4 regions of the Bradyrhizobium sp. USDA 10063 genome follow, and region 4 is predicted to be linked to each of the others. Evidence: predicted binding sites of a transcription regulator. Region 4 holds the regulator's gene; each other region holds the start of a gene.
The links. Region 4 encodes LexA, which represses DNA repair genes until DNA is damaged. Its sites were predicted from a motif close to TGTTCNNNNTGTGTTCNG; they were not measured.
Positions count from the first base shown of each region.

Region 1: recA (recombinase RecA) is a predicted target of LexA. The motif match lies at 5,120-5,137, and genes of this name have one in related genera.
Region 2: uvrA (excinuclease ABC subunit UvrA) is a predicted target of LexA. The motif match lies at 2,889-2,906, and genes of this name have one in related genera.
Region 3: ACVJGD_RS44870 (ImuA family protein) is a predicted target of LexA. The motif match lies at 3,531-3,548, and genes of this name have one in related genera.

Region 1 is NZ_JBSSGP010000002.1:2,152,684-2,160,673, forward strand. It holds gene gcvP (aminomethyl-transferring glycine dehydrogenase) at 1-2,706, shown strand, start outside; gene ACVJGD_RS12605 (hypothetical protein) at 2,839-3,825, opposite strand; gene recA (recombinase RecA) at 3,931-5,019, opposite strand; gene ACVJGD_RS12615 (hypothetical protein) at 5,308-5,487, shown strand; gene ACVJGD_RS12620 (hypothetical protein) at 5,620-5,787, shown strand; gene ACVJGD_RS12625 (hypothetical protein) at 6,508-6,846, shown strand; gene ACVJGD_RS12630 (DUF6894 family protein) at 6,953-7,186, shown strand; gene ACVJGD_RS12635 (hypothetical protein) at 7,315-7,545, opposite strand; gene ACVJGD_RS12640 (hypothetical protein) at 7,628-7,906, opposite strand.
Region 2 is NZ_JBSSGP010000002.1:1,203,274-1,211,263, reverse strand. It holds gene uvrA (excinuclease ABC subunit UvrA) at 1-2,802, opposite strand, end outside; gene ACVJGD_RS07630 (outer membrane protein) at 3,114-3,869, opposite strand; gene ACVJGD_RS07625 (single-stranded DNA-binding protein) at 4,309-4,800, shown strand; partial or broken gene gyrA (DNA gyrase subunit A) at 5,204-7,940, shown strand; gene ACVJGD_RS07615 (autotransporter family protein) at 7,982-7,990, opposite strand, start outside.
Region 3 is NZ_JBSSGP010000002.1:9,224,736-9,232,725, reverse strand. It holds gene ACVJGD_RS44880 (error-prone DNA polymerase) at 1-426, opposite strand, end outside; gene ACVJGD_RS44875 (Y-family DNA polymerase) at 426-1,907, opposite strand; gene ACVJGD_RS44870 (ImuA family protein) at 2,671-3,462, opposite strand; gene ACVJGD_RS44865 (UdgX family uracil-DNA binding protein) at 3,645-5,003, shown strand; gene ACVJGD_RS44860 (inorganic phosphate transporter) at 5,390-7,018, shown strand; gene ACVJGD_RS44855 (M20 aminoacylase family protein) at 7,125-7,990, opposite strand, start outside.
Region 4 is NZ_JBSSGP010000002.1:1,315,089-1,323,078, forward strand. It holds gene ACVJGD_RS08150 (c-type cytochrome) at 20-1,255, opposite strand; gene ACVJGD_RS08155 (HAD-IA family hydrolase) at 2,566-3,195, shown strand; gene ACVJGD_RS08160 (molybdopterin molybdotransferase MoeA) at 3,205-4,416, shown strand; gene lexA (transcriptional repressor LexA) at 4,618-5,319, shown strand; gene ACVJGD_RS08170 (hypothetical protein) at 5,612-6,037, shown strand; gene ACVJGD_RS08175 (hypothetical protein) at 6,191-6,412, shown strand; gene ACVJGD_RS08180 (ComEC/Rec2 family competence protein) at 6,421-7,990, opposite strand, start outside.

The DNA of each region.
Region 1 (7,990 bases), 840 kb from region 4:
CTCGATCTCGGCCGCGCGCTGAGCGAGACCGAGGCGCTGGCCCACATGAACGAGCTCGCCGCGCAGAACCAGGTGTTCACCTCGCTGATCGGCCAAGGCTATTCCGGCACGATTTTGCCCGCGGTGATCCAGCGCAACATCCTGGAAAATCCGGCCTGGTACACGGCGTATACGCCCTATCAGCCCGAGATCAGCCAGGGCCGGCTGGAGGCGCTGTTCAACTTCCAGACCATGATCTGCGACCTGACCGGGCTCGACATCGCCAACGCCTCGCTGCTCGACGAGGCGACGGCGGCAGCGGAAGCGATGGCACTGGCCGAGCGGCACTCGCAGGTGAAGGCGCAGGCATTCTTCGTCGATCACGAAGTCCATCCGCAGACGCTCGCGGTGCTGCGCACCCGGGCCGAGCCGCTGGGCTGGAGCCTGATCGTCGGCGACCCCCTCACCGATCTCGACAAGGCCGACGTGCTCGGTGCCCTCCTGCAATATCCGGCCACGTCGGGCGCGGTGCGCGACCTGCGGCCCGCGATCACGGCGCTGCGTGCCAAGGGCGCGCTCGCGATCGTCGCCGCCGACCTCTTGGCGCTGACGCTGCTGGCCTCGCCGGGCGAACTCGGCGCCGACATCGCCATCGGCTCGGCGCAGCGCTTTGGCGTGCCGATGGGCTATGGCGGCCCGCATGCCGCCTACATGGCGGTGCGCGATGCGCTGAAGCGCTCGCTGCCCGGCCGCATCGTCGGGCTCTCCGTGGATTCGCGCGGGCTGCCGGCCTACCGGCTGGCGCTGCAGACCCGCGAGCAGCATATCCGCCGCGAGAAGGCGACCTCGAACATCTGCACCGCGCAGGTGCTGCTCGCCGTGATCGCCTCGATGTATGCGGTCTATCACGGCCCCGAAGGCCTTACTCATATCGCGCGCAACGTGCATCGCCGCGCCGCCGTGCTGGCGGCGGGATTGCGCAAGCTCGGCTTCGCGCCCACGAGCGAGGCGTTCTTCGACACGCTGACCGTCGAGGCTGGCGCGAAGCAAAGCGAGATCGTGGCCCGCGCGCTCGCGGAGAAGATCAATCTGCGGATTGGCCAAGGTACGCTCGGCATCGCCGTCGACGAGACCACGACGCCTGAGATCATCGAGGCGGTGTGGCGCACATTCGGCGGCAACCTTGCCTATGCCGACGTCGAGGCCGGTGCGCGCGAGGCGCTGCCGACGGAATTGAAGCGCACGACCGCGTTCCTGACCCATCGGGTGTTCCATGCGCACCGCTCCGAGACCGAGCTGCTCCGCTACATGCGCAAGCTCAGTGATCGCGACCTCGCGCTCGACCGTGCGATGATCCCGCTCGGCTCCTGCACCATGAAGCTGAACGCGACCACGGAGATGGTGCCGCTGACCTGGCCCGCCTTCGGCAATCTGCATCCGTTCGCGCCGGCAGATCAGGCCAAGGGCTATCACGCGCTGTTTGCGCGCTTGGAGAAATGGCTGTGCGACATCACCGGCTATGACGCGGTGTCGCTGCAGCCGAATTCAGGGGCGCAGGGCGAGTATGCCGGCCTGCTCGCGATCCGCGGCTATCATGCCGCGCGCGGCGAGGCCCATCGCAGGATCTGCCTGATCCCCTCCTCCGCCCACGGCACCAATCCGGCTTCCGCCGCGATGGCCGGCATGGAGGTCGTGGTGGTCGCCTGCGATGCGCGCGGCGACGTCGATGTCAATGATCTCCGCGCCAAGGCGGAGAAGCATTCGGCAAATCTTGCAGCCGTGATGATCACCTATCCCTCGACGCATGGCGTGTTCGAGGAGCACATCAGCGAGATCTGCGACATCGTGCATCAGCATGGCGGGCAGGTCTATCTCGACGGCGCCAACCTGAATGCGCAGGTCGGATTGTCGCGGCCTGGCGACTATGGCGCCGACGTCAGCCATCTCAACCTGCACAAGACGTTCTGCATTCCGCATGGCGGCGGCGGCCCTGGCATGGGCCCGATCGGCGTGCGGGCGCATCTGGCCCCTTATCTGCCCGGCCATCCCGCAACCGACGGCGGAACGCCGCACCCGATCGGGCCGGTGTCGGCGGCGCCGTTCGGCTCGGCGTCGATCCTGACCATCTCCTACATCTACATCCTGATGATGGGCGGCGAAGGCCTGACACGTGCCACCGAGATCGCGATCCTCAATGCCAACTACATCGCCGCACGTTTGCACCCGCATTTCCCGGTGCTGTACCGCAACGCCAAGGGCCGCGTCGCCCATGAATGCATCGTCGATCCGCGGCCGCTGAAGACTTCGGCCGGCGTCACCGTCGACGACATTGCAAAGCGCCTGATCGATTACGGCTTCCACGCGCCGACCATGAGCTTCCCGGTGCCGGGCACGCTGATGATCGAGCCGACGGAATCGGAATCCAAGGCCGAGCTGGATCGTTTTTGTGATGCCATGATCGCGATCCGCCAGGAGATCGCCGAGATCGAAGGCGGCCGCTTCAAGGTCGAAGCCTCGCCGCTCCGCTACGCTCCGCACACCGTGCACGACATCGCCGACGACGGGTGGAATCGCGCCTACAGCCGCGCCGAGGGCTGTTTCCCGGACGGGGTCTCGCGCACGGACAAATACTGGAGCCCGGTCGGCCGCGTCGACAACGCCTACGGCGACCGCAATTTGGTGTGCTCCTGCCCGCCGGTGAGCGATTACGCGCAGGCTGCGGAGTGATGTTAGTTCGTCATGCCCGGGCTTGACCCGGGCATCCATCCCAAAAGAGTCTTTGGAAGAAGGATGGCTTGCCGGGTCGAGCCCGGCAATGACAGTTGAGTAGGTAGACGAAACCCATCCTACTCGCCGTCTCTAAGGCGCGATCAGCCCAGGACTCCAGCGCCAGAGGTTATCGTTCGTCAAATGCGTGCCGCCCCACCAGCGGTCGATCGGGTTGTGGCGGCTGAAATCTTCCTTGTGGCCGACGACGGCCTTGCCGAAATCTGTCAGCGACAGCCGGCTTCGTAAGAGAGCCGTGTGCCGGTCCCGCAGGTTATCCCGCCCGATCGTCCGTAGTTCCTCGTCGAGTCCCGCGACCGCAGGAGTCGGGCCAAGCCCAAGCCCGTCAAGCAGGTAGCCGTGCTGCCACTCGTCGAAGACGTGCGTCTGGCGAAGCTGCCGGAAGTGGAAAAGCGGATTGACGTTCGCATAGCCCCTTGAGATCAGCTCCAGCATCCGCATTTCCGTCGCACCCAGCCCGGTCGAAGCCGAGGGAAGCTCTTCCAGGAGATCGAGCAGGACAGGCTTGAGCGACGGCAGAGCACTCAAGTCCTTGCGGAGCAGACCGAAGCAGGCTTCCGGCGTCGGCGCCCGATAGGCCTGCCATGCGGCGCTTGCCGTTGCGAGTTCCTTCTCGGTGACATCGATGGCGGGCGGTCGCCACTTGTGAAAACCGCCCGGATGAAGCCCGATCATCTCAAGGTCAACAAGGCGCAGCCTCAATCTGGCGACGGTTTCGGGATAGGAGCTGAAGTAATCGAGCAGCCAGACCAGTTGCAGTTGGGCGTCCGGGCGTACGTCGTACCATAGCTCCACGCTCTCGTATTGCTGGCAGAACTCGGCCAAGCCGAGATCCCTGTGGCGCTTGTTTTCGCTACGCGACCACCGGGTCGCAAAATCCGACCAGTGAGTCCCTTGCTTTTGGCCGGACGTGCGGGGACCAAGATGGGCTGCCAGCTCTTCTGGAGACGGTAACGGTCCCCACGTGAAGCGATAGAAGAAATCAACAGCGAGATCGGCGAAATCAGATTTAATAAACTCCGGGATCAACCAGCCCGTCAGGACCAGGGGCTTCATCATTCTCTCCGGCAATCACCCAAACCAAAACAAAACGGGCGCCGAAGACGTCGGCAACTCAACGTCCTCAGCGCCCGCTTCCCGCGAAGAAATCGGATATCTCGAAACTTACTCTTCCGCCGGCTCCTCACCGTCGGCGTCGCGCTCGGGTGTGCCGGCGAGGATCTGCTCGGCGATCAGGCCGGAGTTCTGCCGGATCGCGAGCTCGATCTTGCTGGTGATGTCGGGGTTGGAGCGGAGGAACGCCTTGGAGTTCTCACGGCCCTGCCCGAGCCGCTGGCTGTCATAGGAGAACCAGGCACCGGACTTCTCGACGATACCGGCCTTGACGCCGAGGTCGAGGATCTCGCCCATCTTGGAGACGCCCTCGCCATACATGATGTCGAACTCGACCTGCTTGAAGGGCGGCGCCAGCTTGTTCTTGACCACCTTCACGCGCGTGGTGTTGCCGACCACCTCGTCGCGCTCCTTGATCGCGCCGATGCGGCGGATGTCGAGGCGGACGGAGGCGTAAAACTTCAGTGCGTTGCCGCCGGTGGTCGTCTCCGGCGAGCCGTACATCACGCCGATCTTCATGCGGATCTGGTTGATGAAGATCACCATGGTGTTGGACTTGTTGATGGAGGCGGTGAGCTTGCGCAGCGCCTGACTCATCAAGCGCGCCTGCAGGCCGGGCAGCGCATCACCCATCTCGCCTTCGAGCTCGGCCTTCGGCACCAGCGCCGCTACCGAATCGACCACCAGCACGTCGACCGCACCCGAACGCACCAGCGTGTCGCAGATCTCCAGCGCCTGCTCGCCGGTATCGGGCTGCGAAATCAGGAGCTCGTCGATATTGACGCCGACCTTGCGCGCATAGACCGGGTCGAGCGCGTGTTCGGCGTCGATGAAAGCACAGATGCCGCCCTTCTTCTGCGCTTCCGCGACCGTATGCAGCGCCAGCGTTGTCTTGCCCGAAGATTCCGGTCCGTAGATCTCGACGATGCGTCCCTTCGGCAGGCCGCCGACGCCAAGCGCGATGTCGAGCCCGAGCGACCCCGACGATACCGTCTCGATATCCATCGAGCGATCGTTCTTGCCAAGCTTCATCACCGAGCCCTTGCCGAACTGGCGCTCGATCTGGGAGAGCGCGGCAGACAGAGCCTTGGACTTATCCATGGAGGATCCTTCGACGATACGCAGGGCAGTGGCGGACATTGGATGTGCTCCTTATGACGGGGATTCGCTAGCGGGAAATACGGGGGCCGATGAGGATTCGATGGCTATTGCGTTGAAAGCCTGTACCATCTTTGTTCCATGTTCGCAATATGTTCTTTTCGTTAACCCAGGGCGCCCCACCCCGGGGCTCCGCCGCCCTAAATTCACTTCTGAACCAAAGCCGCCCCGCCGAGTTGCCTGTCCATCACCGACAGCGGATCCGCCCGTAGGCAACGGTGGCTGAGAGACCAATCGCGCTCCCGCCTGCATGATTCAAGGGAGCGCGAGATGATCGGCGGGCACACCTATATTTATCGCCCGTCCTGGGCGCAGGACGACGTATTCACGACGCGCTCGCGCGAGATCATCGCACGATCCTTCCAACTCCTCGAACAAACCGCAAAGCCTGACACGTTCCTGGGACGTCAAACCTTTGAGCCGTTCCCGAAAGAGGACGACAATCCGTAGTTCTCCGACCGAGAACGAAGTTCCTTTCCGCCTTAACGCAAGTTAGCGGCTATGCGGGTTTCCCTTTTTGTGAAGGGAGCATCGCTTCCGTTCCGGAATTGTCGTTCAGACAGATCAGAGCGGGAAGTGCCCATGAGGAACACACTGCAAGACCCGAGCTATTGGCGAGAGCGAGCGGAAGAGACCCGCACCAAAGCAGAGTCGTTTGTCTATCGTAATTCGCGCGAGAGGCTGCTCAAGATCGCCGAAGAATATGATCGGCTGGCCGTCTACGCCGAGCAGTGGCAGTTGCAACAGTAAGGCCGCGCCATCCCGTCGAGACGCCGCAGCAGTCGGGAAGAATTGGCAGTCGTCGATGTCGGCAGTCTGCCTGTGATCGATCAAAGCGCTCTCGCAACATCCGTGACCTGCCTTGCGAAGCTCCTCGGAACACGCGCTCCGGATCGATGCTCGCATAGCAATCATTTGCCCGCTGCCATCCGATCGCCGCTGCCGGCAAGCAATGATGCGACAGCTCGCACAGACCTGCAGTCGCCGATCGACGAGCTACGATTGCTTCGCCCCGACGACAGGCGATCGTTCGCGGTGAAACCCAACATGGCGTGGATCGGGTGTCCATGTACCGATCGAGCCCGCCCGGGCGCCGTAGTTCTCCGGACAAGAACAAAGTTCCATCAAAATGTTCGCGATTTGGTGCATCCGCCCGAGAACGCACGGGTTTTCGGATGGCGGACTGCTTGGCGGTATCTTTCCACGCTTGGCGGTACGCAGAATGCCTCGGGTCCTTGGAGGACAAGTTCCTCGTCGGCCGGGCGTGTCGCGCGCCTGTCCAAGGGCCGCCGCTGCCGCCCGCATTTTGCGAGAAGTTCCTTCCGCACCAGCGTGACGCGATTTGATCGAGCGCGCCGACATCGGCGTGCTCAAAGCAGACCTGCCTGAACCCGGGGAAAAATATGCAGTGCGCCGGAACGGGCAGATTCGATCGATGTTAACTTACGTTAAGCTCGGGGACGGCGACTGATGGCGCTGGAAATACCGGGATCGGGCGATCGGATCGCGCAACGCGGCAACTGCCCTTCGGCGGATTCCAATGTGGTGCAACCTTTCGTTCAGCCTGGAATGCCGCCGGGTGTGTGCGGAGCCTTGAAGATGATCCATAAGGGCGTCGAATATACCGTCACGTTGGTCACACCCGGTGTCTGGAAGTGGCAGTTTCAGATCGGCGATACAGTCAAGACCGGCAGGACCGAGGCGAAGCTTCAGTTGCTGGCGATTCGGCGCGTCCAGTTACGCATCGACCGCGAGTTGAAGAAGGCCAGCCGCGAAGCGACCGGCACCGGCGACTCATCATTGCGCTGACAGCACTTCCGTAAATAACCGGGATTGATCTTTACGGCGCCAGGGACTCCACTTCCTGTTCCCAGTGGGTTGCCCGTCGGCGGCCTTGATGCGCCGGTGCCATCTCATGCCGCTCTATTTCTTTCGCATCCGAACCGTCGACGGCACCGGCATCTGCAATGACGGTGCCGAGTTTCCCGATCGCGACGCGGCGTGGAAGGAGATGACTCGTGTCTGCGCCGACATGATCAGCGGCGTGTCGCGTCATCTTCAGGAAAACGCGGAGTGGCAGATCGAACTGCTGGACGACACCAAGCATCCGATCTGTCGGATTCGACTGGTCGCGAAAACGCTGGACTAGAGCGTTTTCGAGCGAAGTGGATTCCGGTTCGCATAGCAATCAAGGTTACGCAGATTGCGTAGACTTATCTGCGCAGAAAACGCGTCAAAACAAAAATCTGGATCAGAACCGTTTCCGGACCTGGCGCGTCAATCGGCGCTGGCAAGACGCCGCATCGTGAATTCGATCCTGTCGCCGGGCAATTCGCGCCAGCTTTCCACCGCGCTCATATAGGCGGCCTTGGGATACCGGTTGAGGAAGTCGCGTGCCTTCAGCCGCGCCTCGTCGCGCGGCAGGGTAAAGGTCTCGCGCAGGAAGCCGTCGCCCCGCTTTCGCCGGGCGGCCATTCGGCTCGCAAGATCACGCGGACGCAAGGCCATGTCGCAATTCCAAACCAGGTGACGACCGGCCAAATATAGGGAGAGCGGAGACCGAATCCGAGTCTCCGCGTAACGTCGGCGCTTACTGCTGCGCGCTGCCGGTCTTGGTCTTCGGCTTCGCCGGGGCGGCCGCCTTGGGCGCCTCGCTCCGCACGCTACCCCACGGGTCGGATGACGTCTTGGCGTCGGGGATCTTCCTCAGCGATTCCCTGTAGGCCTTGTCCCTGACCGCGTCCTGCTCGAGCTCGTCCGGCGTCTTCGTCGGTCCGTCCGCAAGCAGGTTGATATGCGGGGTCTGCATTTGCGCGTAAGCCGGCGTTGCCAGCATCGCCACGACCGCCATGGCGCCCAGAATTCTCATAACATGCTCCCTCACTAGTCCCCCGGGATTTAGCTTGGCGTATATCCCGCCCAAGCCGCTTCGCCAAGCAGGCCCCAGACCTGA
Region 2 (7,990 bases), 110 kb from region 4:
CCAGTCGGCGGTCTTGATGACTTCGAGGTTGTGCTCGATCACGACGACCGTGTTGCCCTGGGCGACCAGTTCGTGCAGCACCTCCAAGAGTTTAGCGACGTCGTGGAAGTGCAGGCCGGTGGTCGGCTCGTCCAGGATGTAGAGGGTGCGGCCGGTGGCGCGCTTTGAAAGTTCTTTTGCCAGTTTGACGCGCTGGGCTTCACCGCCCGATAGCGTTGTCGCCTGCTGGCCGACGTGGATGTAGTCGAGGCCGACGCGGTGCAGGGTCTGGAAGGTTTCGCGCACGCGCGGCACCGCCTTGAAGAAGTCGGCGGCTTCTTCCACGGTCATGTCAAGCACGTCGGCGATCGACTTGCCCTTGAACAGCACTTCCAGCGTCTCGCGGTTGTAGCGCTTGCCCTTGCAGACATCGCAGGTGACGTAGACGTCCGGCAGGAAGTGCATCTCGATCTTGATGACACCGTCGCCCTGGCAGGCCTCGCAGCGGCCGCCCTTGACGTTGAAGGAGAAGCGTCCCGGCTCGTAGCCGCGCGCCTTGGCTTCGGGTAGGCCGGCGAACCATTCGCGGATCGGCGTGAAGGCGCCGGTATAAGTCGCGGGGTTGGAGCGCGGGGTGCGGCCGATCGGCGACTGGTCGATGTCGATGATCTTGTCGATGTGCTCGAGGCCCTCGATGCGGTCGTGCGGGGCGGCGGCTTCGCTCGCATTGTTGAGCTTGCGTGCGATCGCCTTGTAGAGCGTGTCGATCAGGAGCGTCGACTTGCCGCCACCGGAGACGCCGGTGATGCAGGTGAACAGCCCCAGCGGAATCTCCGCCGTGACGTTCTTCAGATTGTTGCCGCGGGCGTTGACGACCTTGATGGTGCGGCGATGGTTCGGCGGCCGCCGATCGGGGATCGGCACCGAAAGCTCGCCGGTGAGATATTTGCCGGTCAGCGATTTCGGATTGCGCATGATGTCTGATGGCGTGCCCTGGGCGACGATGTGGCCGCCATGCATGCCGGCGCCGGGGCCGATGTCGAGCACGTAATCGGCCAATCGGATCGCGTCCTCGTCATGCTCGACCACCACCACGGTGTTGCCGAGATCGCGCAGCCGCTTCAGCGTATCCAACAGCCGCGCATTGTCGCGCTGGTGCAGGCCGATCGAGGGCTCGTCCAGCACATAGAGCACGCCTGTGAGCCCCGAGCCGATCTGGGAAGCCAGGCGGATGCGCTGGCTTTCGCCGCCGGACAAGGTGCCGGAGGAGCGGGACAGCGTGAGATAGTTGAGGCCGACGTCGAGCAGGAAGGTCAGCCGCTCGCGGATCTCCTTCAAGACGCGGGCGGCGATCTCGTTCTGCTGCGCGTTCAGCGCCTCCGGCACGGTCTCGAACCACTCGCCGGCTCGCCTCACCGAGAGGTCGGCGATCTCGCCGATATGCTTGCCACCGATCTTGACGCACAGCGCTTCCGGCTTGAGGCGATAGCCGTTGCAGGCGGCGCAGGGGATGTCGGTGAAATACTTCGCTAGCTCCTCGCGCGCCCACTCGCTCTCGGTCTCGCGGTAGCGGCGGTTGATGTTGGTGATCACGCCCTCGAACGGCTTCTTGGTGTCGTAGGCGCGGACCCCGTCCTCGTAGGAGAACTTGATCTCGTCATCGCCGGAGCCGTGCAGGATCGCGTCTCTCGTTTTCTTGGCCAGGTCCTTCCACTTGGTGTCGAGCGTGAACTTGTAATGCTTGCCGAGCGCGGTCAGCGTCTGCAGGTAATAGGGCGAGGAGGACTTTGCCCACGGCGCGATCGCACCCTTGCGCAGGGACAGATCCTTGTCGGGAATGACGAGGTCCTCGTCGACATGCTGCTCGACGCCGAGGCCGCCGCAGGCGGGGCAGGCGCCATAGGGATTGTTGAACGAGAACAACCGCGGCTCGATCTCGGGAATGGTGAAGCCGGAGACCGGACAGGCGAACTTTTCCGAGAACAGTATCCGCTCAGGCCCGCTCTTGTCGTGGATCTTGGCGGTCTTCTTCTTTTCCTCGGCGGGTGCCGCCGCCGGCGCATCGGCGAATTCGATCACGGCGAGACCTTCGGCGAGCTTCAGCGCGGTCTCAAAACTTTCCGCGAGCCGCTGGCCAATGTCGGGGCGCACCACGATGCGGTCGACGACGACGTCGATGTCGTGCGGAAACTTCTTGTCGAGGCTCGGCGCTTCGGCGAGCTCATGGAAGGTGCCGTCGATCTTGACGCGCTGAAAGCCCTTCTTGAGATATTCGGCGAGCTCCTTCCGGTACTCGCCCTTGCGGCCGCGAACGACCGGCGCCAGCAGATAGAGGCGGGTGCCTTCGGGCAGCGCCAGCACGCGGTCGACCATCTGCGAGACGGTCTGGCTCTCGATCGGCAGCCCCGTGGCCGGCGAATAGGGCACGCCGACGCGGGCCCAGAGTAGGCGCATATAGTCGTAGATCTCGGTGACGGTGCCGACGGTGGAGCGCGGGTTCTTCGAGGTGGTCTTCTGCTCGATGGAGATGGCGGGCGACAGGCCGTCGATCTGGTCGACATCCGGCTTCTGCATCATCTCCAGGAACTGGCGGGCATAGGCCGAAAGCGATTCGACATAGCGGCGCTGGCCCTCGGCATAGATGGTGTCGAAGGCGAGCGAGGACTTGCCGGAGCCGGACAGGCCGGTGAACACGACGAGCTTGTCGCGAGGAATCTCGACGTCGATGTTCTTGAGGTTGTGCTCCCGCGCGCCGCGGATGGTGATGGCACGCGTTGAGGAGCCGGCGGGTTGTTGGCGCTTCGCCCTGAGCACTTCATCCATATCGGCAATTCCAGGCGCTTGTAAGCGCGCCACGTTACGGGCGCGCGTCGTCGGAAATCCGTACCACGGCGCCGATGGGGTGATGCTGGAACATAGGAAGAACGCGCGATGATTTCCAGTGCCTAGGACGAATCATCAACGATTTGTTTCTGGTCGTATTTTTTTTCGTGCAGCTTTGGCAGTAGCTGGCAGCAAGAGCGCGCTCGCGCGACCGGAGCTTCCCGGATGAACGGCTCGGAAGTAGACGGCTCAAAAAACAAAAAGGCCGGCGCAAGGCCGGCCTTTTCTAAGATTGATATCCGATCGCGAGATCAGTACCGCCCGACGAGTGGGGCGCCACCGAAGCCGAACTTGTAGTTCACGCGGACGGTGACCATGTCGACGTCCTGACTGACATTCTCGGTGGTGAAGAGCGTGCCGACCGGGCCGGCGAAGCCGTTATTGATGAAGTCGTAGGAACGATCGCCCAGGAAGATGTGGTCGTACTCGACGCCGACCGACCAGTTCGGCGCGAAGCCGAATTCGACGCCGGCGCCAACCACGGCACCCCAACGGGTGTCGTTGACGTCGTTGGTGATCGGGAAACCAGTGGCGGTGTCGAGGACGCGGTAGCGATTTCCGGTCACGGCCGCACCGCCCTTGACGTAGAACAGCACGTTGTTGGCGGCATAGCCGATCTGGCCGGTCAGCAGGCCGAAGGCGTCGATCCTCGACTCGTTGGTGTCGATGCCCGTCAGCAGGCTGATGTTGCTGCCCTTGAAATCGGCCCAGTTGCCCTGACCTTCGACGCCGAACACCCACGTGCCGGTCTGCCAGCGATAGCCGATCTGACCACCAGCCGTGCCGCCGTCCGCGTCGTGGCAGCCATCGCCGAAGCCGATGACGTCCCAGCACGTGCGGCTCGTTCCCCAGCCGCCGTTGCCGCCGATATAGAACCCGCTCCAGTCATAAACGACGGCGACGGGCGCCGGCGGTGCCTTGGTATAAGGGCGCGCGGCAAGATCGGCAGCCGACGCTGGCGCAGCCAGCGCAACCAAGGCAACCGTTCCAAGCAAAAACTTCTTCATCGTAGCTCTCCAGCCTTTGTTCGCTTCAATTGGTCCCGAAGCGTTACGGTATAAGGACGCGAGCGCCGCGCCGTCGTTTTAGGCATATACCCCGATTCAACCGGAAATACCGTCGCCGAAAGGCAACACTTAACGGCGAAGTGCGGATAACATAAGTTAATGATTTGCTTGTTATTTTCGGGAACCCGGAGATCGATTTCGGGTTCCATTCCCGCCGCACCAAATTTAGGCCACGATATTGCCATGATTACGTCAGGTTGTGCGGAACAAAACTGGAACAATGGCGCGGTTGGTGCTATATGTGGATAACCGCGGGATGGACGGGAATGGCTGCGCCGGCGGGCGTATAGGGTCCGGCAGCGATGTAAGATGTGGTTAGCGAAGACTGAACGTGGCGGCCGTGCAACCGGCCGGCCCAGTGATTGAGTGGAGAGCGGCGATGGCGGGAAGTGTGAACAAGGTCATTCTGGTGGGCAATCTCGGCAAGGATCCGGAAATCCGGCGGACCCAGGACGGTCGTCCGATCGCCAATCTGAGCGTCGCGACCTCCGAGACCTGGCGCGACCGGGCCACCGGCGAGCGCAAGGAAAAAACCGAGTGGCATCGCGTCGTCATCTTCAATGAGGGGCTCGCCAAGGTCGCCGAGCAATATCTGAAGAAGGGCGCCAAGGTGTATATCGAGGGCCAGCTTCAGACCCGCAAATGGACCGATCAGAGCGGGGTCGAGAAATACTCGACCGAAGTGGTGCTGCAGGGCTTCAACTCCAACCTCACGATGCTGGACGGCAGGGGCGGTGGCGGCAGCTTCTCCGACGACATGGGCGGTGGCGGCGGAGATTTCGGGGGCAGCGGGCCTTCCAGTTCCGCGCCACGCCGCGCGGTGCCGGCCGGCGCCCGCAACAGCGACATGGATGACGACATTCCGTTCTGATCGACGGGAGCACCCTTGGAGGGCGTCGTGAGGATAAGAAAATTCCCTTCCGTGATTGAGGGATGGGATGAACTTATCCTCTTGAATGACTGCAGATAACCTCATCAAGCCATTGATGCCGCGTGATCAAGCGCGGCGAGCATCCTTGCGGTCTCGGCTAATGTGAATCGTGAGGAAATCGAGCTAACCGCAGTGGCGCTCCAACGCGGCCCGCGGTCACGGCCTTTGCCTCCGACGCGCCCTTGCTTCGCTCCGAGACGGGGTTCCCGCGGAGCGCGCGTCAACCCCGTAAGTCTATGAAAAAACGAAGGGAAAAACCGGTCGCCGGGACCCGTTCCGGGGTGGTTATCGGGCCGCCGATACGCTATATGATTCCCCAGTAGAACCGACCCGGATTCCCCCTTTGGCAGACCCCGAAGACGACAAGCCCGGCGAGCCGCCGGAGCCCTCAGACATTCGTCCCGTTTCCATCCTCGACGAGATGAGGAAGTCCTACCTCGATTACGCCATGAGCGTGATCGTGGCGCGGGCGCTCCCCGATGCGCGCGACGGGCTGAAGCCCGTCCACCGCCGCATCCTGTATTCGATGTACGACCAGGGGCACACGCCGGATAAGAAGTACGTCAAGTCCGCGCGCGTGGTCGGCGACGTCATCGGTAAGTATCACCCGCACGGCGACCAGTCGATCTACGACGCCATGGTGCGCATGGCGCAGGATTTTTCGATGCGCGTGCCGCTGATCGACGGCCAGGGCAATTTCGGCTCGGTCGATGGTGACCCGCCGGCCGCCTATCGATACACCGAAGCGCGCCTGACCCGGGCGGCAGAGGCCGTGCTGGCGGATATCGAGAAGGACACGGTCGACTTCCAGCCCAACTACGACAACACCGAGCAGGAGCCGTCGGTCCTGCCGACGCGGTTTCCGAATCTGCTGGTCAATGGCGCGGGCGGCATCGCCGTCGGCATGGCCACCAATATCCCGCCGCACAATCTCGGCGAGGTCGTCGACGCCTGTGTGGCGCTGATCGACAACCCGGCGCTCACCATCGACGAACTCATCAACATCATTCCGGGACCGGATTTCCCCACCGGCGGCATCATCCTCGGCCGGCAGGGGATCCGCTCATCCTATCATCTCGGCCGCGGCTCGATCGTGATGCGCGGCAAGGTCGCGATCGACACCCTGCGCAAGGATCGCGAGGCGATCATCATCACGGAGATCCCGTACCAGGTTAACAAGGCGAACATGGTCGAGCGGATCGGCGAGCTCATCCGCGAGAAGAAGATCGAGGGTATTGCCGACCTGCGCGACGAGTCCGACCGCGAAGGTTTCCGCGTCGTGATCGAACTGAAGCGCGAGGCGATGCCGGACGTGGTGCTGAATCAGCTCTACCGCTTCACGCCGCTGCAGACCAACTTCCCGGCCAACATCCTGGCGCTCGATTCCGGCCGCCCGCAGCAGATGAACCTGAAGGATCTGCTGACCATCTTCGTCGCCTTCCGCGAACAGGTGGTGACCCGGCGAACCAAATATCTGCTCGGCAAAGCGCGCGACCGCGCCCACCTCCAGGTCGGTCTGGCCATCGCCGTTGCCAATATCGACGAGGTCATCCGCGTGATCCGCACCTCGCCGAATCCGGCGGCCGCGCGCGAAACCCTGATGTCGCGCGACTGGCCGGCGCGGGACGTCGAGGACATGCTCACGCTGATCGACGATCCGCGCCACCGGATCAACCCGGACGGCACCATCCGCCTTTCGCTGGAGCAGGCGAGAGAAATCCTCGATCTCCGCCTGCAGCGCTTGACCGCGCTCGGCCGTGACGAGATCGGCGAGGAACTCACCAAGCTCGCGGCCGAGATCTCCGACTATCTCGACATCCTGCGCTCGCGCGCCCGCGTACAGGCGATCGTCAAGACGGAGCTCGCCGAGGTGAAGGCGGAGTTCGCCACCCCCGCGCAAGACGGTCATCGTCGAGCAGGAAGGCGAAATGGAGGACGAGGACCTGATCCAGCGCGAGGACATGGTGGTGACCGTGTCGCACGCCGGCTATGTCAAGCGCGTGCCGCTGTCGACCTATCGCGCCCAGCGCCGCGGCGGCAAGGGCCGGGCCGGCATGCAGACCCGCGACGAGGATTTCGTCAGCCGCGTGTTCGTGGCCTCCACCCACACGCCGGTCCTGTTCTTCTCCTCGCGCGGCCAGGTCTACAAGGAGAAGGTCTGGCGATTGCCGATGGCCGCACCGAACGCGCGCGGCAAGGCATTGATCAACATCCTGCCGCTGGAGCAGGGCGAGCGCATTACCACCATCATGCCGCTGCCGGAGGACGAATCCTCCTGGAGCAATCTCGACGTGATGTTCGCCACCACAGGCGGCAACGTCCGCCGCAACAAGCTGTCCGACTTCATCGACGTCCGCCGTTCCGGCATCATCGCCATGAAGCTGGAGGAGGGCGAGGCGATCGTCGACGTGCAGATCTGCACCGAGCATGACGACGTGCTGCTGACCGCCGCCGGCGGCCAGTGCATCCGTTTCCCCGTCACCGACGTGCGCGTCTTCACCGGCCGCACCTCGATGGGCGTGCGCGGCATTTCGCTGGCCGAAGGCGACAAGCTGATCTCGCTTGCGATCCTGCGCCATGTCGAGACGACTTCGGACGAACGCTCGGCCTATCTGAAGATGCGCCGCGCGGTCGCGGGCGAAGCGGCCGCCGAGGAGCCGGCGGAGACCGAGGCCGAGGAGACAACGGGCGCGATCCAGCTCTCGCAGGAGCGCTATGTCGATATGTCGGCGCAGGAGCAGGTGGTGCTGACGGTGTCCGAAAACGGCTACGGCAAGCGGACCTCGTCCTACGAGTACCGCACCACCGGCCGCGGCGGCAAAGGCATTGTCGCGATGAGCGTCAACAGCCGCAACGGCAAGCTGGTAGCTTCGTTCCCGGTCGAGGAGGCCGACCAGATCATGCTGGTGACCGACAAGGGCCAGTTGATCCGCTGCCCCGTCGGAGACATCCGCATCGCCGGCCGCTCGACCCAGGGCGTCATCGTGTTCGACACGGCCGACGACGAGCATGTCGTTTCGGTCGAGCATATCGGCGACGACAGCGAGAATGGCGAGAACGGCAACGGGAACGGCCAGTAATCAGTAGCGCGGGTCGCTTCGCTTCACCCGTGCTACGAACTTCACCAGCT
Region 3 (7,990 bases), 7.9 Mb from region 4:
GAAACGGTGCGGCAATGACAGCACCAGGAGCTGGCCTTCAGCGAAGTCCAAGAGATCATTCAGCTTCAGATGACATTCGCCCTTTTCGATCCGTTCGATGTCATTGCCGCGCTTGCCGCGGGTGAGGAGCTGGCACAGCCGGCCGTAGGCTGCGCGGTCGCGCGGATAGACCAGGATGTCAGGCGTGCCGTCCATGAAGCCGATGCGCGAACCGATCAGGAGCTTTGGCGGGTGCGTCACTTCCGAATTCTCGAGCTCCTTGTAGGCGCGCACCACGCCGGCGAGCGTGTTGTGATCGGCAAGCCCGATCACGGGGATGCGGAGAATGCTCGCCTGATGCACATAGGCGCGCGGATCCGATCCGCCGCGCAGGAAGGAGAAATTGCTTGATATGCCGATCTCGGCATAGTCGGGCGTCGGTTCCATCATGCGAACAACCCATGCACGAACCAGTTGGCGGGAACGGGCTTGCCGTCTTCGTCGATCAATTCGCTGTCGTAGAGACCATCGCGAAAGATCCAGAAGCGCAGGCCCTGCTCGTCCTCGACGCGGAAATAGTCGCGCGTCAGCACTTTCCCGTCCCGCTGCCACCATTCCATGGCGATGCGTTCGGGACCTTCGACCCGCACCACCTGATGCGTGGCGCGCCGCCAGGTGAAGCGATGCGGCGGTCCATCAGGCACGGTGGCGAACGGCACCTTGATCGGCTCCGGCCTTTCGAACAGCCGCAGCGGACGGAGCGGCGGCTCGCCCTCGGCGCGCGCGGGCCAGACGGCATGCGATGAAGCGGCCAGATGATGCTGCGCCGGCGCGGCAAGCGCCGCGCGCTCGGGGATATGGGTGTCCTCCGGCAGGTGCACGACCACGCGCTTGCCGCCGATGCGGGCAGCGATGCGGTCGATCAGCGCGGCAAGCTCGTCATTGTCATGGACATGGGCGTCGAGATCGCGCTGCTGCTGCACCACGATCTCGGTACGGCCGGCGGACAGGCGGATCAGGTCGAAGCCGAAGCCGGGATCGAGGGGATCGCTCAGCGCCTCGAGCCGTTCGCGGAACAGGCGGTCGATCACCTCAAACTTCGTCACCGCACGCCCGGTCTCGACGGCAAGCGTGCGCACCGCGCCGTCGGTGCGGAAGAAGGCTGCCTCCAGCTTGCGCGCGCCCTTGCCCTGCTTGTCCATCGCCTGGACCAGCATCTTGGCGAGGTTCTGCAGCGTCATCGCGATCATGGGCTCGGTCGTGATCGGCTCGGGAAAACGCTTTTCAACGATGTAGTCCGGCAATGGTTTGCGCGGGCTGATCGGCGCATCGCCCTGCCCCAACGCATGTTCGAGCCGCGTGGTGAAAGCTGCGCCGAAACGCGCCGCGATCTCATGGCGCGCGCGGGCGGCGACATCGCCGATGGTCTTCAGGCCGGCGCGGCGCAAGCCTTTCGTGATTGCCTCATCCGCGCCCAGTGCCGCGATCGACAACGGGCCGACGGCCTCGGCCTCCGCACCATCCTCGATGATCCTGCCAGACGAATGCCGCGTCAGCGTGCGGGCGCAGACCGATGTGGCCGCGATCGCGCCGCTGACGGCAAAGCCGCGCCGATTGAGAGCGCCGCAGACGATCTGCAGCATCGCACGCTCACCGCCGAACAGATGGGCGCAGCCGGTGATGTCCAGGAAGAGACCATAGGGCGGATCGAGCGCCACCAGAGGTGTGAAGCGATCGCACCAATCGGCGATGTCATTGAGCGTCTTGGCATCCGCAACCTCGTCGGCATCATAGACCGTCAGTTCCGGGCAGATCGCGCGGGCATTGGCGAGCGGCAGACCGATCGACAGGCCGCTTCGCGCGGCGATGTCGTCGAGGGAGTGGATCACCAGCGCGTTGTGCTCCTTGATGACCACGACGCTGGGCACTTCCACCTCTCCCGCTTGCGGGAGAGGTCGGATCGCGCCAGCGATCCGGGTGAGGGCTCTCTCCCCACGAAGAGTCTCGCCTGTGGAGACACCCCCACCCCAGCCCTCCCCCGCAAGCGGGAGAGGGGGCGATGCAGCGCCCGTGTGGTGAGAAGTATTTTCAGCCAGCGCGGTCCGCTTCGCGCTGACGACGCTCGGCACTTCCACCTCCCCCGCTTGCGGGGGAGGTCGGATCGCATCGCCAGATGCGATCCGGGTGAGGGTTCTCTCCCCACGAAGAGTCTCGCCTGTGGAGACACCCCCACCCCCCCCCTCCCCCGCAAGCGGGAGAGGGGGCGATGCAGCGCCCGTGTGGTGAGAAGTATTTTCAGCCAGCGCGGTCCGCTTCGCGCTGACGACGCTCGGCACTTCCACCTCTCCCGCTTGCGGGAGAGGTCGGATCGCGCCAGCGATCCGGGTGAGGGCTCTCTCCCCACGAAGAGTCTCGCCCGCGGAGCCACCCCCACCCCAGCCCTCCCCCGCAAGCGGGAGAGGGGGCGATGCAGCGCCCGTGTGGTGAGAAGTATTTTCAGCCAGCGCGGTCCGCTTCGCGCTGACGACGCTCGGCACTTCCACCTCCCCCGCTTGCGGGGGAGGTCGGATCGCATCGCCAGATGCGATCCGGGTGAGGGTTCTCTCCACACGAAGAGTCTCGCCCGCGGAGCCACCCTCACCCCGGCCCTCTCCCGCAAGCGGGAGAGGGAGTTCGGGCAGCTCGCGTGTTTCAGCTTGCGAGGCGGTGCGCGCCAGTTGCCGCTTGATCCGATCGATGGGCAGGCGCGGCAGCCACAGGCTGAGGATACGCCGACGGTTCACTGAAAAGGCACTCATCACATTTCCATTCCATGATCCATCGCCCGACCGGGCCATGACGATTGCGAACGAGCTGCGCATCGAACAGAGGCGCACCCCACGCGCTCCAACTGGCGCCCGGCGGCGAATGCGCCGCGCGCACGATCCATCTGGTTTCCGCGGTGGAGGGAAGCGGCGTTGCCGCCAGGCGGAGCAGCAGCGCGGGGACGCCTGATGATTGCGAGGCAAGCGTCAGTTTGCGGCTCGCGACCAGATCGAGCTGCTTGGACTCGCCCCAGACCTCCATGATGACGGCGCCCAACGCGTCGCAGGCGAGCGCATCGGCCGTGGTGCGTAGCGCATTGTCGATGTCGGCGGCGCGCACGGTGACGAGAAGGCGCGGATCGAGGCCGAGCTCGGACAGGCCGCTCATCGAGAGCGCGCCGGATTCGATTTCGGAAAAATCCTGCCGCACCCAGACCAGCGGCTTTCGTGCGGCAAGACGGCCGGCCAGCCCTGCGATGAAGCCGGTGGCGGAAGCGCCTTGGCGCCCCTCGGCAAACACCTCGTGCACCGCGGCTTTCGCAAGGCCGCCCTTGAGCATCGCATCGGCGCTGGGGTGTCCCAGCGCGATCCGCTGCAGCGCGTGCGCTTCATTGGATGTCTCAATGCGCTCGATGCGCCCGCGCAAGGACGCAAGCGTGCTCAGGCGTGCGCTCGTCATGCGCCGCTCCTTAAGGAAGATATCGGGGCCGTTGCTGGCTTAGGAGAGAAACCAGAAGCTAGCCCATTCGTTCATGATATGTTCTAATATAAAGCCAACTGCGCGGGCGGAGTCAATCGGATTGGTAACGGGATAAATTCTTCAGTGAAATCAAGGGGGTTGATGAGAGCGGAGCAGGTACCATGCACCACATCATCCTGGGCAGCGAGACCGATTTCGACGGCTGGCGCACGGCGGCGCGGGCGCTGGTATTGAACGACGTGACGCCGGCCGACGTGACATGGGCCGTGCGCGGCCACGGGCCCGATCTGTCGGAAATATCGACGGCCGAAGCGCCACTGGAAGTGCCGCACGGCACGTTCAACGTGCCGGCCAAATTTGTCGAGCTGGCAAAAACCGCGATCCTGTATCGCGACGCGGAGCGCTTTGCCCTGCTCTATCGCCTGTTGTGGCGCCTGCGCCGCGACCATGACCTGCTCGATATCGCCGACGATCCCGAGGTCGCGCGCATCCATGCGATGGCGAAGGCCGTGCATCACGAGGCGCAGCGGATGCGGACGTCGATCCGCTTCCGCGAAATCGGGCGCGAGCACACATCGCATTTCGTCGCCTGGTTCGAGCCACAGCATCATGTCGTGGAACTGGCCGCGCCGTTCTTCGCGAGCCGCTTTGCCGACATGCCCTGGTCGATCCTCACATCAGATGTCTGCGCGCATTGGGACGGGCATGCGGTGTCGATCACGCCAGGCATCAGCGAGGCCGAGATGCCCGCAGGCAATCGGCTGGAGGAGATCTGGCAGCGTCATTGCGCTGCGATCTTCAACCCGGCGCGGCTCGCGGCAAAGAAAGCGAGGAACCCACCCGAGGCTTTGACGATTAAGCCCGCAAGCGAAAGCGCTACGCCACCGGAACCCGCCATGATCCGCCACGCCGCCGACACGCTGAGCAGGTTGCGCGAGGAAGCCGCGGAGTGCCGCGCCTGCCATCTCTACAAGCATGCGACGCAGACCGTGTTCGGCGAAGGCCCGCAAAGCGCGCAGGTGGTGCTGGTCGGCGAGCAGCCGGGCGACAAGGAAGATCTCGCCGGGAAACCGTTCGTCGGTCCCGCCGGCCTGATGCTCGACCGCGCGCTGATCGAGGCCGGCATCGACCGCAAGAAGGTCTACGTCACCAATGCGGTGAAGCATTTCAAATTCGTACCGCGCGGCAAGATCCGCCTGCACCAGAAGCCGACTACGCCGGAGATCAAGGCCTGCCGCCAATGGTATGAGCGGGAACTCGCATCGATCAAGCCGGATCTGGTGGTGGCGATGGGCGCGACCGCTGCACAATGCGTGTTCAACAAGCTCACGCCGATCAACAAGAACCGCGGCCGCCTGATCGATCTCGACGACGACATCAAGGCGCTGGTGACGGTGCATCCCTCCTATCTGCTGCGGCTGCCCGATGACGATGCGAAAGAGCGGGAATATCAACGTTTTGTCGAGGATCTGAAGATCGCGGCGGAACTATTGAGGAAGCGCGCGCAGGCCGCAGCGTAAGCATGGCACCATGCATAGTCCGCAATAACAAGCCGTTGATAAAACTGATATCCATTTACAACCTTACATTGATGGACGATACTCTCCAATTACAGGGGGAGTTTGGGGCGTCTTGTTCACGCCAATGACGTTCCCATGCGGTCGACGCGCTGCCGCGGCGCCACAGCCCCGGCGTCAGGCAGCGCGCGACCGCTTCCTTCGCATCACGCTTCCGCCGTGCGCGTGGCTTGCCATTTAACTGATCGCGTCGCGAACGCGCGTCGCAGGCCGCAATCGATGCAGCACTCACGCACCGCCGCGGCTCACGCAAACTACGGCTGTCATCTAACCTTCAAGGCAATCGGTCAAAACTAGGGCCTCCTTCTGTATTTTGACGGGGCGTCAGAATGACCGATTTTGCACTCAATTCATCAGTGGGCGGCGGAAGACCGATCCAGCCGGCTTCAAGACCAAATCTCGATAAAGGCTTCAATCCGCTGACGATGATCATCTTCTTCGGCATCCTCGCGGCTGGGCTATTGTTCGTCGCCTACAGCATCTATGTCGACGTCGATGCCACCGGCACCCGCGTCACCACCTTCTTGCCCTACATCCTGCTGTTCGTTGCACTGCTGATTGCGCTCGGCTTTGAATTCGTCAACGGCTTCCACGACACCGCCAACGCGGTCGCGACCGTGATCTACACGCATTCGCTGCCCGCCGAAGTCGCGGTGATGTGGTCGGGCATCTTCAACTTCCTCGGCGTGCTGCTCTCGTCCGGCGCGGTCGCATTCGGCATCATCTCGCTGTTGCCGGTCGAACTGATCCTGCAGGTCGGCTCCAGCGCGGGCTTTGCCATGGTGTTCGCGCTGTTGATCGCCGCGATCCTGTGGAATCTCGGCACCTGGTATTTCGGCCTGCCGGCCTCGTCCTCGCACACGCTGATCGGCTCGATCATCGGCGTCGGCATCGCCAATGCGCTGATGCGTGGCCGCGACGGTACCTCCGGCGTCGACTGGAGCAAGGCCACCGAGATCGGCTACGCGCTCCTGCTGTCGCCGCTGGTCGGCTTCATCTGCGCCGCCATTCTGCTGCTCGTGCTCAAGATGATCGTGCGCAACCCTGCGCTCTATGCCGCGCCCGAAGGCAACAAAGCGCCCCCGCTCTGGATCCGCGGCCTCCTGATCCTGACCTGCACCGGCGTCAGCTTCGCGCACGGCTCCAACGACGGGCAGAAAGGCATGGGCCTGATCATGCTGATCCTGATCGGCACCGTGCCGACCGCCTATGCGCTGAACCGCACGCTGCCGGAATCCATGGTCGCCCAGTTCCAGAAGACCTCGGAAGCCGCCTCCAAGGTGATCGCCGCGAAGGGCGCCGGTCACAGCATCATCGGCGATCCCCGTCCGGCCGTGACGCAGTACATCTCGCTGCACCACCTCACTGAGGGCACCTTCCCCTCGCTCGCGGTGCTGGTCAAGGATGTCGGCGATCAGGTGATGAGGTACGGCTCGCTGAACAGGGTGCCTGCGGAAGCAGTCGGCAACACCCGCAACGACATGTACCTGATTTCGGAAGCGATCCGCTTCCTGATGAAGGACAAGGAGAGCGACCTCAGCAAGGAAGAGATCGCGACGCTGAACGCCTACAAGGCCTCGCTCGACAGCGCGACCAAGTTCATTCCGACCTGGGTGAAGATCGCAGTCGCGATCGCGCTCGGGCTGGGCACCATGATCGGCTGGAAGCGCATCGTGATCACGGTCGGCGAGAAGATCGGCAAGACTCACCTGACCTACGCGCAGGGCGCCTCCGCCGAGCTCGTTGCCGCCGGCACGATCTTCGCGGCCGACACCTTCGGCCTGCCGGTATCCACCACGCACGTGCTGTCATCCGGCGTCGCCGGCGCCATGGCCGCCAACGGCTCGGGCCTGCAGGTCGCGACCATCCGCAACATGGTGATGGCCTGGGTGCTGACACTGCCCGCCGCGATCATGCTGTCAGCCTCGCTCTACGTACTGTTCGCGAATATGTTCTGAGCAGAGAGCCGCACACCGTCATTGCGAGCGGAGCGAAGCAATCCATCTCTCCGCTTGCTGAGGCATGGATTGCTTCGTCGCTTCGCTCCTCGCAATGACGGAGCCGTCACGCCGACAGCGTGTTCTCCGCCAGCTTGATCCAGTAGGACGTGCCGTAGACGATCGCCTCGTCGTTGAAATTGTAGGCGGGGTGATGCAGGCCGGCGCTGTCGCCATTGCCGCAGAAGATGAAGGCGCCGGGCCGCGCTTCCAGCATGTAGGCGAAATCCTCCGCGCCCATCATCGGCGGCATTTCGTGGACGTTGGTCTCGCCGGCGATTTCCTTGGCGACCCTGGTCGCAAACTCGGTCTGCGAGCGGTGGTTGACGGTGACGGGATAGCCGCGTTCGTAAGTGAGGTCGATCCTGGCACCGGTCATCTGCGCAACGCCCGCGACCACCTCATGGATGCGTTTCTCGACCAGCGCCCTCACCTCCGGCGTCAGCGTGCGCACCGTGCCGCGCAGCTCCGCGGTCTGCGGGATCACGTTCCGCGCATTGCCGGCGTGGAATTCGCAGATCGAGATGACGGCCGAATCCAGGGGATCGACGGTGCGCGAGACGATCGACTGCAGCGCCGTGATCAATTGCGAGCCGACCAGCACGCTGTCGATGCATTTGTGCGGCCGCGCGGCGTGGCCGCCGAGGCCTTCGATCCTGATGTCGATCGCGTCCGTTGCCGCCATGATCGGGCCGGTCCGGATGGCGAACGAGCCGACGGGGATCCCGGGGCCGTTGTGCATGCCATAGACCTGCTCGATGCCGAACCGCTCCATCAGCCCGTCCTTGATCATCGCGGCGGCACCCGCGCCACCCTCTTCGGCGGGCTGGAAGATCACGACCACATTGCCGGCAAAGTTGCGGGTCTCGGCGAGGTAGCGGGCGGCGCCCAGGAGCATCGCGGTGTGGCCGTCATGGCCGCAGGCGTGCATCT
Region 4 (7,990 bases):
CACATGTCCCATCAAGCATCTATCTCTTTGTCGCGCGCTCGAGAAATTGCACCAGTGCGGCGCGGTCCTGTGCCGAGCCAATGCGCTGCTCGGGCATCTTGGTGCCCGGGGTGTAGGCCGAAGGTCCGATCTCGAACAATCTGGAAACCGTCTCCGGCGTCCAGACAATATCGAGGCGCTTGAGTGCTTCGGAAAAATTATAGCCCGGCACGGTTGCGATCCGTCGGCCGAAGATGCCGGACAGAGTTGGGCCCGCCCTGTTGGCTTGCTCGGCGCCAAGGGTATGGCAGGCGATACAGGCACGAAACACCTCCGCACCATGGTCGCCGGCATAGGCGGCCAGCGGATCTCCCGTGGTCTCCAGGAGAAGTGGATCGACGGGATCTCCCGTCACCACGTTCCAGCGGCGGATGATGTTGTCCGCGCCACCGGTGAGCAGGGTGCGGCCATCAGGCATAAACGCGACCGACCAGACCGGCAGCTCGGGACCGGCCAGTTTGCGCGCCAGAGTGCGCGTCTTGCGATCGATCACGGCGACCGATCCGCCAACGCTCGCGGCAGCCACCAGCGCGCCGTCTGGCGAGATCGCAATCGAGGTCACTGGTCTCGGGCCGGCTGCGATTTCACCGGCAGCCGCGCCGGCTCCCGTCAGAAAATATAGCTTACCATCAGCGCCGCCGGTCGCGATTTCGCCATTGCTGCCGATTGCCACGGCGTTGAGCGGGCTCGGCATTGCAACAACGGTCGGCGTTTCGCCGGCGAACGGCCAGATGCGCACGCTCTGATCGTAGCTCACGCTGACCACGGTGCGACCGTCGGGGGCGAATGCAACGCCATTGACGTTCTGGGTGTGACCTTCGAGCACACGCGCCGCACCGCCCGCGAGCGGCCACAACCGAACCGTATGATCCCACGACGCGGAAGCCAGTGTTGTGCCGTCGGGCGACAGCGCGAGCGCGGCGATGGGCGCCGTATGGCCTTCCAAAACTGAATCGGGCTCCGCCTGGCCGGGACTCCAGATTGCAATGCGCCCGTCGGCGCCTGCTGTCGCGGCGTGCCCGCCCCCCAGCAGCACGACTGCATTGACGGCGTCGGCATGGAACCGCAGCACCTGTTCGGCCGCAATGCGCGTCAGCGACCAGCGGATTGCGGTTGAATCAAAGCTTCCTGAGATCGCGGTTTGTCCGTCGGACGAAATCGCCAATGCCCGCACCGGCCCGCCATGGCCGCGCAACTGCGCGCAGGCGGTAGTCATCCCCAGAGGCAGAATTACCAACAAGGCAGCGCACGTCAAAAACGCAGGGGCGCATTTTGCGAGGTGGAGCATTCGCGGCAATCGTGTCCTCCATTCGCACCGCCCTCGGCGCGCCTGTCGGCCGCGCGCCAGACCCTTCGACGACCGCAAGCGTCAAAAGCTCACGCCGTCGCATACCCGCTCCCAAGCATCAGAAAGGCACTTTAACCCCTCGATCGGAGCTTCGGGAAGAGGCCGAGGGGCGTGAACATACGCCATTCTATGCCGGCATGCGGCGCGAGTGGCGCGCCAAAACCTCCGCTGTCATTCCGGGGCGCGACGAAGTCGCGAGCTATGATGTGCAATTGCACATCAGAGAATCCATTGGGCCACAAGCGCAAGCGGTGAAATGGATTCCGGGCTCGATGCTGACGCATCGCCCCGGAATGACAGCCCCGTCATTGCGAGCGGAGCGAAGCAATCCATGTCTCCGCTTGTGGCGCTGTGGATTGCTTCGCGTCGCTCGCAATGACGATGTGGTTAGTTTGGGTGCGACAAATCAACCCGACGGGCAAATCACCAAAAGTCTGTCCAGACTATCAGCGAAAAATATTCCGCTTTCGCCGTCGGGCAAATCAGTGATTTAACTCCGCGCGTCTCACCCAGATGAGGGGCGGATCGCGATCGTCACGAACGTTGCGGTGAGATGCGGTGGACGCGGCTGTTGCGACAGACGAACGCAACATCCGCGGACGGCGAAGTCGTGTGGTTCTGGCGCCCCGACGCTGGCGCTAAGTTTTTTGCGCAAACAAAATTTGCGCGAGAGATGACGGTGGCAAGAAAGCCCGGTCACCGGGAAGAGCACGAAGTAAGCCGTAAACCACTGCGCAGGGAAAGCCGGAGTTGCTTCGGTTGACCTGTGGTCCTACCCCCGTGCTTTTTGTTGCACGGGGCCCACGGGTGCAACCGGCACCCGGCTTTCCCTGCGCCCTCTGATTGATGAGAGGGTGAAACGGTACGCAAACCTCGGGCGCAAAGCGCCGCGAGAACGCGAACTCACATCCTCTCCGCTGTTTGAATCCGAATCTCACCCCACGTCGTCCCGGCCTTGCGCGCCGCGGCGAAGCCCTTGGCGTAGCCGGGACCCGGGACCCATAGCCACAGGATGTCGTGATGTGCTCCGCTGTAACCGCTTGTGCTCACGCAACAACGCCTCGCTGTGGTTACGGGTCCCTGCTTTCCAGGGACGACAGCGGTGTGCGTGACCGTTGCCGACGGTTGCCATTGACGACATTGCCGTGGTCGCAGGATTTTCGTACACCACCGTCGTCATGACCCAACCGTCCCTCTCCCCCGGCTCCGCCGACGTCCTGTTGTTCGATCTCGGCCGCGTCGTGCTCGATATCGATTTCGGCAAGGTGATGACCATCTGGGCCGGCCATGCCGGCTGCGAGCCCGCCGAGCTCGCCGCCCGCTTTGTCATGGACGAGAGTTACAGGCATCACGAGGTCGGCAAGATCGATGACGCCGCCTTCTTCGCAAGCCTGCGGCAGTCGCTCGGCATCGAAATCTCCGACGCCCAGTTCCTGGAAGGCTGGAACGCGATCTTCGCCGGCGAGATGCCAGGAATCGCCGAGCACCTGGCGCGCGCCAAGGTGCGCCTGCCGCTCTATGCTTTCTCGAACACCAATCCGCCCCATATCGAGCATTTCTCGACAGCCTATTCGGACGTGCTCGGCCACTTCCGCCAGATATTCTTCTCGTCGACGATCGGGTTTCGGAAACCCGATGCGGAAGCCTATGATTACGTGGTGAAGGCGATCGGCGTGCCGGCCTCGCGCATCGTGTTCTTCGACGATTCCGCCGAGAACATCCGCGGCGCACGAGCGGCAGGCCTTAACGCCATTCACGTCACATCGTCAGATGATGTGACGAACGCGCTTCTCGCACTCGGAATTTAGGAGTTGCCCGTGGCCCTGATGCCGGTCGCCGATGCGCTAGCCGCTGTTCTCGCCGGCGTGGAACCGTTGACGGAAGAGATGGTCGCGCTCGATGCTGCCTGTCACCGCACCCTCGCGCATGACGTCGCAGCGAGGCGCACGCAGCCGCCACTGGCGATGTCAGCGATGGATGGCTATGCGGTGCGCTCAGCCGATGCCGCCGATCTCAGCGCGCGGCTGAAGGTGATCGGCGAAGTCGCCGCGGGCCGGCCGTTCGATCGGGAACTTGGCCGGCGCGAAGCGGCGCGGATCTTCACCGGTGGCGTCATTCCCGCTGGCGCCGATGCCGTCGTGATCCAGGAAGACACCAGGGTCGACGGCGATCACATCACCATCACCGAGGCCGCCATCGCCGGGCGGCATATCCGGCCCGCCGGGATCGATTTCCGCGAAGGCGACGTGCTGCTTCAGCGCGGCAGCCGGCTGACCGACCGCGCGCTGTCGCTGGCGGCGTCGATGAACTATCCGGAACTCGCGGTGCGGCGCCGGCCAAAGGTCGCCGTGCTCGCGACCGGCGACGAACTGGTGATGCCGGGCAGCTCGCCGGGTCCGGGCCAGATCGTCTATTCCAACGGCTATGCGCTGCGGGCGCTGGCCCGCGCGGAAGGCGCCGAAACGATCGATCTGGGGGTCGCCGCGGACACGGTTGCCGCCACCACCGAAGGCATCCGCCGCGCGCATGCCGCGGGCGCCGATATCCTCGTCACCACCGGCGGCGCCTCGGTCGGCGACCATGACCTCGTGAAACCGTCGCTCGAGGCCGAGGGTGTCACCATGGCGTTCTGGAAGATCGCGATGCGGCCGGGCAAGCCGATGATGCATGGCCGGCTCGGCGCGATGCGGGTGATCGGCCTGCCCGGCAATCCGGTGTCGTCCTATGTCTGCGCCTACCTGTTCCTGGTGCCGTTGATTCGGGCCCTGCTCGGCCGCTCGGCGATCCATCACGTCAGGAAAAGCGCCCTGCTCGGCCGCGATCTCGCCGCCAACGATCAGCGCGAAGACTATCTTCGTGCGCTGCTCGAAGAGCGCGCCGACGGCACGCTGATCGCAACGCCGGTCACCCGGCAGGACAGTTCGCTGCTCGGGAATCTCACTGCGGCGCAGGCACTTGTGATCCGTCCGCCATTCGCGCCGGCGGCGCCGAAAGGCGCCCCCTGCGACATTCTCCGATTGCCTGAATGAAGCCGCGACCAGCACGTACGGGAGCATTTCCAATCGCGTTCACCTGAAATTAAGTGGTTGCGGAACACATATCGAACATATAGTGTCCGTTCATGATTTGTTTCGAAACTCGCTGTCTACGAATGGGAGTGCGTGGCTCCCGAGATCAGCTCTTCTCAAGTCTCGGATCGAACGACGCTACCAACCGGGGGAATGCTCGCGATGCTTACGCGCAAACAGTATGAACTTCTGCGTTTCATCAACGAACGGCTGAAAGAGGCCGGTGTGCCTCCTTCCTTCGACGAGATGAAGGACGCACTCGACCTGCGCTCGAAGTCCGGCATCCACCGCCTGATCACGGCGCTGGAGGAACGGGGCTTCATCCGTCGCCTGCCGAACCGCGCCCGCGCGATCGAGGTGATCAAGCTGCCCGAGCTCTCGGCGGCCGGCAACGGCCGCCGCGGGTTCACGCCGAGCGTCATCGAAGGCACGCTCGGCAAGCGCACGAGCAGCACGGCCGTGGCCGAGGACGATGGCAACCGTCCCGTCGCGGTCCCCGTGATGGGCCGGATCGCGGCGGGTACGCCGATCGAGGCGCTGCAGACCCGCAGCCACACGATCAGCGTGCCGCCCGACATGCTCGGCTCCGGCGAGCACTACGCGCTCGAGGTGCGTGGCGATTCCATGGTGGAGGCCGGAATCCTCGACGGCGACATGGCGCTGATCCAGCGCAACGAGACCGCCAACACCGGCGACATCGTGGTGGCGCTGATCGATGAGGAGGAAGCTACGCTGAAGCGCTTCCGTCGCCGCGGCGCCTCGATCGCACTCGAGCCTGCCAATGCCGCCTACGAAGTCCGCATCCTGCCGCCGAACCGGGTGCGGATCCAGGGCAAGCTGATCGGGCTTTATCGCAAGTATTGAGCGTCCGGCACAGCAGCCCGTCTGGTACTTGGGTGGGTACTTTGTTCATGCGAGACGCTGACAAGAACGACTTAGAATGATTAGAATATGAGTCCCGGTAGTTCGCCGCCGGGGCTATTCTGTGCGAGGCAACGTACGGCAGCGCCTCGCTATCGTGTTTGTGAACGGACACAAGGCGTGGGCCGTACAAATGCCAAGAACGAAGCAGAGGCTTATAAGTTATCGTCCACTCTGATAGAGGCCTGCGCCTCTCCCAGGCCCGGGTCGGCTATCTCGAATGAGGAGCAATCCGATGTGTGACTATAGCCTGCATGCCGTGGCGACGCGTCCCGCCCAGGTTGGAGAGACGCTCATCACCACCACCTTCCGCGGCACCTCGACCCGCGGCTTCGCTTCGGAAAGCGATCCGACGGTCGCGGTCTGCATGCTTCCCGGGACCGAACTCGCGTTCGCTGACAACGTCCGTTACGACAATCGCTGGATTTGGACCAAGACGACCGGCTTCCGCGTCGGCAAGTTCAACCAGATCGATCCGCATATTCGGGATCGTCACCACGACGCTATCGAATTCCCCGATGGCAGCCATGTATTGGTGACCCAGCTCTGCGAAGGGCAGCGGGCGACCGTGCTGCAACTGCCCGTGACGCATCATGTTGTCGAGCCGGCGCAGAAGGTGGTCGAGCAGCGCCCGGCGCCGAACCCGCTGTTCATGGGCTGACGGCCTCGCGCAGCGTGCGCCGCCGGTTTCGGCCGGCGGAACGTTGCCGCGAGCGACAAGCAAAGTGTTTTGAGCGGCCCCGGAGGGCACATCCGGGGGCGCGTGTGATTTTGTGTTGAACGAGTGCTTCATTTCGCCGAGGGGGCGTGATCGGTGGTCACCAAGATCACATGGCAAAGAGCCGGACGCGTGGCCGAGCCGGGCCGGTACATGTTCAGGTTCGGCTGGCTCACCGTGGCAGCGGAAGATCTTGCCATCTGGGAGCGATATCCGGATGCGACCTTTACGCTCGTTCAAATGCCTTCGCGTTCAGGCAGCCCGGACGAGTTTCGACTCGGCGCGTTCGAGTTGCCGGCCAGCGCCGGCGGAGATTGACGGGGCGCTCAGTCTTCTGGCTGCAGGTCGGATTCGGACGGGGTCGCATCGATCGCGCGCGGCGCAGGTGCTCCCTGGATTCGGATCGTGGTCTCGGGCTCGCCTTCGCCTGACATCGCGGGGGACCACGGCCGGTCGAGGCCGGCGGGCCTGACCGCGTCGATGACGAAGCCGTTCCGGTTCCGCCGCAGCGTCAGCCCGCCCTGCCGCCGCAGGCGCTCGGCATCGATGACCGCCGCGGTGCAGCCCTGCGGAACGGGCCTTGCCGTCACGATCAGCACCGCCCGCTCGCAATCGTCCGCAAGCGCCTCAGCGCGCTGCGTGAGGGCAATGAACGCGCCGCCCGCTGCAGGGCTCACGCAGCCGCCCTCATCGCACGACACACCCTCGGTGAGCGAGGGATCGCTTGCGGCCCGGGCATCGGCGTCGGCAGCCAGCCACTCCTTCGCGAGGAACGCGTCCTTCGCGGTCCGCATCAGGTGCAGTCGCCCGTCACCGCCGCGCACGGCGACATGGCGGCCGTCGCCGGAAATCAGGATGTCCGGTTGGGGCGCCCTCACCGCCCAGACCACCGCAATGAGAAGCACGGCCGCGCCGACGAAGCGCAGCGGCGTGCGCAACAGCCCGAGCAGGATGATGCCGAGGCTCGCGGCGATCAGAGGGCCGATCCCGAACGCACCAATGCGGCCGACCGCGCCCGGCAACGCGGCGACCCATTGCGCGACCACGATCATCCAGTCGATGCCGGTGCCCATGATCGCCCAGAACACGCCGTCGAAGCCGAACGGCATCGCCAAGAGGCCAAGCAGCCCTGCCGGCATCACCAGCGCCGACACCACCGGCATCGCCGCGAGATTGGCGAGCACGCCAAAGGGTGCCACCCGGTGAAAGTGGAAGGCGGCATAGGGCGTGGTCGCAAGCCCCGCCACCAGCGACGCCAGCAGCAGCATCGCGACCTCCCGCCCACCCCACAGCGCAATCCGCGCGGTCGTAGAATGATCGGGAGCGGCGAACAGATGCGGCATGCCGATCTGCACCAGCGCCACCAGCCCGAGGGTGGCCGCAAACGACATCTGGAAGCTCGGATGCACCAGCGCTTCCGGCGCGATCACGAGCACGATCATGGCCGCGACCGCGAGCGTCCGGAACGTGACCGCGCGGCGGTCGACCATGACCGCGATCAGCACCACTGCCGTCATGAAAAACGAGCGCTGCGTCGCGACCTCGGCCCCCGACAGCAGCAGATAGAAGGCGGCCGCCACAAGCGCGGCGGCGGCGGACCATTTCTTGATTGGAAAGCCCACGGTGAGCACCGGGAACAGCGCAAGCAACGCGCGGACCGCGAAGAAGACCACGCCCGCGACCACGGCCATGTGGTAGCCCGAGATCGACAGCACGTGGCCGAGCCCCGAGACGAACATCGCGTCATTCACCGGCTCGGAGATTGCGTCGCGCCGGCCGGTCAGGAGCGCGGTCGCGATCGCGCGATTGTCGCCCTCGAGCACGTTGCGGATGCGCGCGTCGATCGCATCGCGCATGCCCTGCATGAACGCCGCATAGCGCAGCGCAAATCCGCGG